3 regions of the Clostridium malenominatum genome follow, and region 2 is predicted to be linked to each of the others. Evidence: riboswitches for the same ligand, from Rfam matches in the RefSeq annotation. Region 2 holds a riboswitch; each other region holds the start of a gene.

Region 1 (2,274 bases), 380 kb from region 2:
ACTCTTGCCCATGGAGTAGAAACCTTTATAGAAAACTGTGTAAAGGGTATTACTGCCAATGAAGAACATTGTAGAGAAATGGTTGAAAACAGCGTAGGTATAATAACAGCAATAGTTCCACACATTGGATATAAGGACTCTGCCAGACTGGCTAAAACCGCAATAAATAGTGGAGAGTCTGTAAAAGAATTAATTTTAAAAGAAGGATTATTAAAAGAAGCAGAATTAACTACTATATTAAATGCTTATGGAATGACTGAGCCAGGAATATCTGGTAAAGAACTGTTGAAAAAATAAATTATAAATTTTTTATTAAAAGTTAACGGTAAGATTTACCGTTAACTTTTAATGCTTTATAATATATGTGTAAACATTGGAAAAAAACCATAAAAACTTTTAAAAAACTATTGCAAATTAATAATTATTATTATATAATAATAATTGTAAATAAGAAATGAGAAAATTAAAGTTTTTAGGAGGAATTTAATAATGAAAAAATTTGTTTGTACAATATGTGGATATGTTCATGAAGGAGAAATGGCACCAGAAGCGTGTCCATTATGTAAAGCTCCTGCAACTAAATTTATAGAAAAAACTGAGGATATGGCTTGGGCTGACGAACATAGAATAGGTGTAGCTAAGGACGTAGATCCAGAAATTATAGAAGGATTAAGAGCAAACTTTATGGGAGAGTGTACAGAAGTAGGAATGTACTTAGCTATGAGCAGACAGGCTGATAGAGAGGGATATCCAGAAGTAGCTGAAGCTTATAAGAGAATAGCTTTTGAAGAAGCTGAGCACGCAGCAAAGTTTGCTGAATTATTAGGAGAAGTGGTTTGGGCGGATACTAAGAAGAACTTAGAAGCAAGAGTAGAAGCTGAACACGGAGCATGTCAAGGAAAGAAAGACTTAGCAACACTTGCTAAGAAGCTTAACCTAGATGCAATTCACGATACAGTACATGAAATGTGTAAAGATGAAGCTAGACACGGTCAAGCTTTCAAAGGATTATTAGGAAGATATTTTAAATAAGATTTCTAGATGACTAGATTTCTAATTAATAGTTAAAGTGAAAATTCCCAGGAGATTTTATAATAATAAAAATTTCTTGGGAATTTTGTCATTAACTAAATATCTAAACATTTAAAAAACTATCAATTTAAAAAAGTAAAATGTTGACAATCATTAATCATTATGTTAAATTTAAACTGAAGAAAATTGAATATTTCTAGGGGAGCCTATAAATAGGCTGAGAGTGAGATGTGATCTCAGACCCTCATAACCTGATTTGGATAATTCCAACGTAGGGAAGAGCTTTATATAATTTAACCACAATTTTTATATATAAAGTTGTGATTTTTTTATTATAAAAAGGTTATGAGGGAAGCATTTGCTTCCCTTTTATTTTTATTAAAAAGGAGATGGGATTAATGAATTATTCAACTCAAATGGATGCAGCTAAAAAAGGCATCATTACAAAAGAAATGGAAATTGTAGCAAAGAAAGAAAAGGTGAGAGTAGAAGATTTAATGGAGTTAGTTTCACAAGGAAAGGTTGCAATACCAGCAAATAAAAATCATCTAAGTATAGACCCAGAAGGAATAGGCAAGGGTCTTAGAACTAAAATTAATGTGAATTTGGGAATATCTAAGGATTGCTGTAATATAGAGATGGAATTAGAAAAAGTAAAAAAAGCAATAGAGATGAAAGCAGAAGCTATAATGGACTTGAGCTGTTTTGGAAAAACTCAAGAATTTAGACAAAGGCTTATACATATGTCACCAGCAATGATTGGAACCGTTCCTATGTACGACGCAGTAGGTTTTTATGATAAAGAATTAAAAGATTTAACTGCAGAGGACTTATTTAGAGTTGTTGAAACTCATGCTAAAGATGGTGTGGATTTTATGACAATACATGCAGGTATGAATAGAGAAACAGCAGAAATTTTCAAGAGAAATCCAAGACTTACTAACATAGTATCCAGGGGAGGCTCTCTTCTTTATGCTTGGATGGAATTAAATAATAAAGAAAATCCTTTTTATGAACAATATGATAGATTGTTAGATATTTGTGAAAAGTACGATGTTACTATAAGTCTAGGAGATGCATGTAGACCTGGATCCATAGCCGATTCTACAGATCCAAGTCAAATAAAAGAACTAATGACTTTAGGTGAACTAACTAAGAGAGCATGGGAAAGAAATGTACAGATTATGATAGAAGGACCAGGACATATGGCATTAAATGAAATTGAAGCAAACATGGTTTTAG
Region 2 (2,274 bases):
TAAATAGCCTTAAATAATCTTCATCTATCTTATCAAGACCGTCTATTAAACTTATTACTATGGGGAAAAAGCACACCATAATTACCATAACTATTTTAGGCAAAGTGCCAAAACCAAACCATATTATAAATAAAGGCGCTATGGCAATGGTTGGAATAGTTTGTGATATAACCAGTATTGGATAGAAGGACTTTTTAATAATTTGAAAACTATCCATTAAAATAGCAAGTATAAAGGCAAATACTAATGATAATCCAAACCCTACAAAGGCCTCATATAAAGTTACCTTTGTGTGGGTTATAATTAAATTAAAATCGCCCTTTAAAGCTTCTACTATATCCGTAGGCGATGGAACAATATAGTTTGGAACTTTATTTACTTCCACTATAATCTGCCAAAGTAAAGTTATGAGTAGTATAGTGCCTATAGGATATAACTTACTATCTATATTTGTAGATTTTTTCATCCATAGTTACCCCTTCACTTTTGTAGTCAATCTTTACTACAGAGCAAACCCTTGCTGCTCCTTCTTCTACACATATTTCCTGTGCCCTTTTAACAATTTGTAGTAAAGTGTCTAGCTCACCCTCCATAGTTGTCTCCATAGGTCCAACTTCGTATTTTACTCCCATAGAAGCTATATATTCTATAACCTTATCCACTACCGGATAAATTTTTTCCTCTGGAACGCTTGGTATAACTTGAATACTTAAATTAACATTAGCCATATGTTTCACCTTCTTTCTTCATTTTAAATATTAATTAATGTTTTTAAATTATCTTCTATAGCTTTTTTAACTTCCTTTTCAGGAAGGTTTTTTATTGTTGAAATTTTATTGACTATATTTTTAATGTAGCTTGGATAACCATATTCTCCATTTACCCATTCTAGGGCAGTGGGACCATCTGTTTCCGTTAAAATCCTATCTATAGGAATTGTTTTCACTATTTCCTCCGTAAGTTTTGAATACCCAATATCTACACTAATAGTAAAATAGCATCCATATTCTATGAATTTTGATATTAAGTCCACGGGGCCACTGTACCAGTGGATTATTGGCGTTCTTAAATTGTACTGTTTTATTAAATCTAGTATTTCTCTTTCAGCACCCTTAGTATGTAAATTTGTTACTTTATTATACTCCCTAGCTTTTTCTAAAAAATATTTCAACACCTTTAATTGATTAGGATATCTTTCTCTTTCTAGAACCCAATGAAAATCAAGGCCAATCTCCCCGATTATAGGAGTTTCCTTTATATATTTTTCAAACCTGTCCAAATCCTTATAATTATTATGAGCTCTCCAAGGGTGAACTCCAAAGCATGGAATTATAATTTGATTGTCTTTGCTAAGGCTTCTTGCAAATAAATAACTTTCCTCATCCATAGAACAAGCTAAAGTTATAATATGATTTTCTCTTATATCCTTTAAAGCTTCATTTAATTTATCTCCATAAAGTTCTAAATGGTTATGAGCATCAACATACATTTATACATCTCCTCTGAGCATATTAAAAAATAAAAAGCACTGCTATAAAACAGTGCTTAGGTATACCTTTTAATTATGTTCGCTTTCCTACGTCGGTTTTATCCGCATCAGGTTCGAAGGGTTAAAGTTTTAAACTTCTCTCAGCCATAAGGCACCCCCAGCACTAGATATTAAATTTAAAATTAAAATCTTTCTAAGTTATTGTATCACTAATAGGTTATAAAATAAAGGTATTTTTAATTTTATTAACTAATATATTATTTAATAGCTCCTTGTATTTCATCCGCCATCATATTAGTCGAGTTAAAGCCACCTACAGATACATACCAAATATGAGAATTAAGATATATAATTTTATTATTCTTATAGGCTGATGTAGTCTTAATTAAATCATTTTCCAAAACCTGTTTAGCAGTAGTGTTATTACCTACAACAGCACCTCTATCTATAACAAATATATAATCTGGATTCTTTTCTACTACATATTCAAAGGAAACATTTTGTCCATGAGTAGATGTTTTTATATTCTTATCGGCAGGAGTAAATCCAAATCCCTTGTGTATAATACCAAACCTTGAGTCTTCCCCATAGGCACTTAATGATCCTTCATTCACCATAAGAATTAACGCATTTTTTCCACTGGATTCTATATCTTCTTTTAGCATTTTAATATTATCATGAGTTTTTTTAAGTTCTTTATCTACAAACGCTTCTTTATCAAATATTTTGCCCAGTACTCTCATATTACTATTAAATGAATCAATGTAGTTTTCATTGCTTATAGT
Region 3 (2,274 bases), on a different contig from region 2:
CATGAAAACATTAGAAAGTGCTAAAAAATATTATGACTGGATGGTGGACATCAGAAGAGATCTACATATGCATCCAGAACCTTCCTTTAGCGAGTTTAGAACTTCTAAAAGGATAAGGGAAGAACTTGAAAAAATGGGTCTAGAAGTTTCAAGCCCTTGTGAAACAGGCGTACTTGGAATACTTAGAGGAAAAGAGGAAGGGAAAGTTGTTGCGCTGAGAGCGGATATAGATGGCCTATCCGTAAATGAAGAAACGGGACTAGCTTATACATCTAAAACGCCAGGAATGATGCATGCTTGTGGCCATGACGCACATATTGCAATGCTCCTTGGGGCTACAAAAATTTTATTAGAAATGAAAGATGAAATAAAGGGTACTGTAAAGTTTATATTTCAACCAGCTGAGGAAATAGTAAGTGGAGCTAAAAAGATGATTGAAGGTGGGGTGTTAGAAAATCCTAAGGTAGATATGACCTTTGGAATGCATATATGGTCAGATGTACCAGTAGGCAAGGTTAGTATTCAACCAGGCCCTATGATGGCGGCAGTAGATTTTTGGAAACTAACAATAAAAGGTAGATCCTGTCATGGTTCTTCTCCTTGGCAAGGAGTAGATGCCATTACTTGTATGAACGCTATTTTAAATGGGTTTCATACCATAGTTACTAGACAAAATGACATAAGAAATCCTATAGTTATCAATGTAGGAACAATAAATGCAGGGGAAAGATTTAATGTATTACCTGGAAAGGCTGAATTAGGCGGATGCAATAGATCCTTTACGCAGGAAAGCAGGGAAGCTATGGCAAAATGGATGGAAACTATGATTAAAAGTACCTGTGAAGCTTATGGATGTGAATATGAATTTAATTATGATTTTATGTGCAGTCCAACTATTAACGATGAAAATATTGTTAAGCTTGTGAAAGAAACTGTATCTAAATTGATTGGAGAAGAAAATCTTATCCCCATGGCAAAGGTTATGGGTTCAGAGGATTTTTCAGAGTATGCCCAAAGGGTACCAGGGGCCCTAATGTTCTTGGGTGGACGCAACGAAGAAAAAAACTGCTGTTACTCCCATCATTCAAATTTCTTTGATATAGATGAAGATGCTATGCCAATTGGTGCGGCAACCTATGCACAAGTAGCACTAGATTATTTAAAATAAAGCTTGTAAACAAGTTTTTGACAAATATAAATTTAGATGATAAAATGTTAAAGAATAGAATATAGAAACAGGGGAGCTTGTGTTGCAGGCTGAGAGGAAACAAATAAGTTTCGACCCTTTAACCTGATTTGGATAATGCCAACGTAGGGAAAGAGATTTATGTTAATTACTTAATGTTAATTAATGGGATATACTGCGTGGTATATCCCATTTTATTTTGCCAAAAGCACGAAAGGATGTAATAAACTATGGAAAAAAAGTTATCAAACTTTAGTCAATTCTTATTATGGTTCGGGGCAGCAGTTTCAATAGCTGAAATTCTTACAGGTGCACTTATTGCGCCATTAGGGCTTAAGAGAGGTATAATTGCTATTTTTATTGGACATATAATCGGGGGGATTATTTTTTATGCTGCTGGATTTATTGGAGCAAAAAGTAAACTTTCGGCAATAGAATCGACTCGTATTTCTTTTGGGAAATATGGCTCTTATCTCTTTTCAATATTAAATATTATGCAGCTACTTGGATGGACAGCTGTAATGATAATTAATGGATCAAAAGCATTTGATGTTGGAACAAAATATATAATGAATTTTCAAAATGAAATTTTATGGTGCATATTGATTGCGATATTAATTGCTATATGGATCATAGTTGGTGTTTCAAATTTATCTAAAATTAATATAGTTGCTGTAGGGGCATTATTTGTTTTTACTATGATTCTTGGAATCACTGTGTTTGGGACAGGATCTGGAGAGTATATGGGTACGGATATGATGACTTTTGGCGCAGCTGTAGAATTAAGCGCTATAATGCCTTTATCTTGGCTTCCGTTAATATCTGATTACACACGAAACTTAAAAAATGAAAAATCAGGTACGTTAGTAAGTGCACTAGGGTATTTTATAGGAAGTACATTTATGTATATTATTGGCTTAGGTGCATCGCTTTTTGCAGGAACTTCAGATATCACAGAGATTTTACTTTTAGCAGGACTTGGCTTTGTAGCATTAATAATAGTTCTTTTTTCAACTGTTACAACAACTTTTCTAGATGTATATTCAGCTGGAGTAAGCTTTGTAAATATAAATAATAAAGTAAGTGAA

Evidence for each region. A riboswitch is a leader RNA that binds a small molecule or an ion and turns the genes downstream of it on or off. The one in region 2 is predicted to bind thiamine pyrophosphate.
Region 1: another riboswitch for thiamine pyrophosphate. It lies ahead of thiC (phosphomethylpyrimidine synthase ThiC); the one in region 2 lies ahead of ABDZ69_RS05445 (TatD family hydrolase).
Region 3: another riboswitch for thiamine pyrophosphate. It lies ahead of cytX (putative hydroxymethylpyrimidine transporter CytX); the one in region 2 lies ahead of ABDZ69_RS05445 (TatD family hydrolase).

The regions. Positions count from the first base shown of each region.
Region 1 is NZ_BAAACF010000001.1:708,701-710,974, forward strand. Features, by position in the region: gene ABDZ69_RS03520 (aspartate ammonia-lyase) at 1-297, shown strand, start outside; gene ABDZ69_RS03525 (NADH peroxidase) at 490-1,032, shown strand; TPP riboswitch at 1,221-1,327, shown strand; gene thiC (phosphomethylpyrimidine synthase ThiC) at 1,431-2,274, shown strand, end outside.
Region 2 is NZ_BAAACF010000001.1:1,084,560-1,086,833, reverse strand. Features, by position in the region: gene ABDZ69_RS05455 (ABC transporter permease) at 1-466, opposite strand, end outside; gene ABDZ69_RS05450 (thiamine-binding protein) at 441-728, opposite strand; gene ABDZ69_RS05445 (TatD family hydrolase) at 752-1,489, opposite strand; TPP riboswitch at 1,557-1,658, opposite strand; gene ABDZ69_RS05440 (siderophore ABC transporter substrate-binding protein) at 1,747-2,274, opposite strand, start outside.
Region 3 is NZ_BAAACF010000006.1:23,507-25,780, reverse strand. Features, by position in the region: gene ABDZ69_RS14455 (M20 metallopeptidase family protein) at 2-1,168, shown strand; TPP riboswitch at 1,228-1,337, shown strand; gene cytX (putative hydroxymethylpyrimidine transporter CytX) at 1,417-2,274, shown strand, end outside.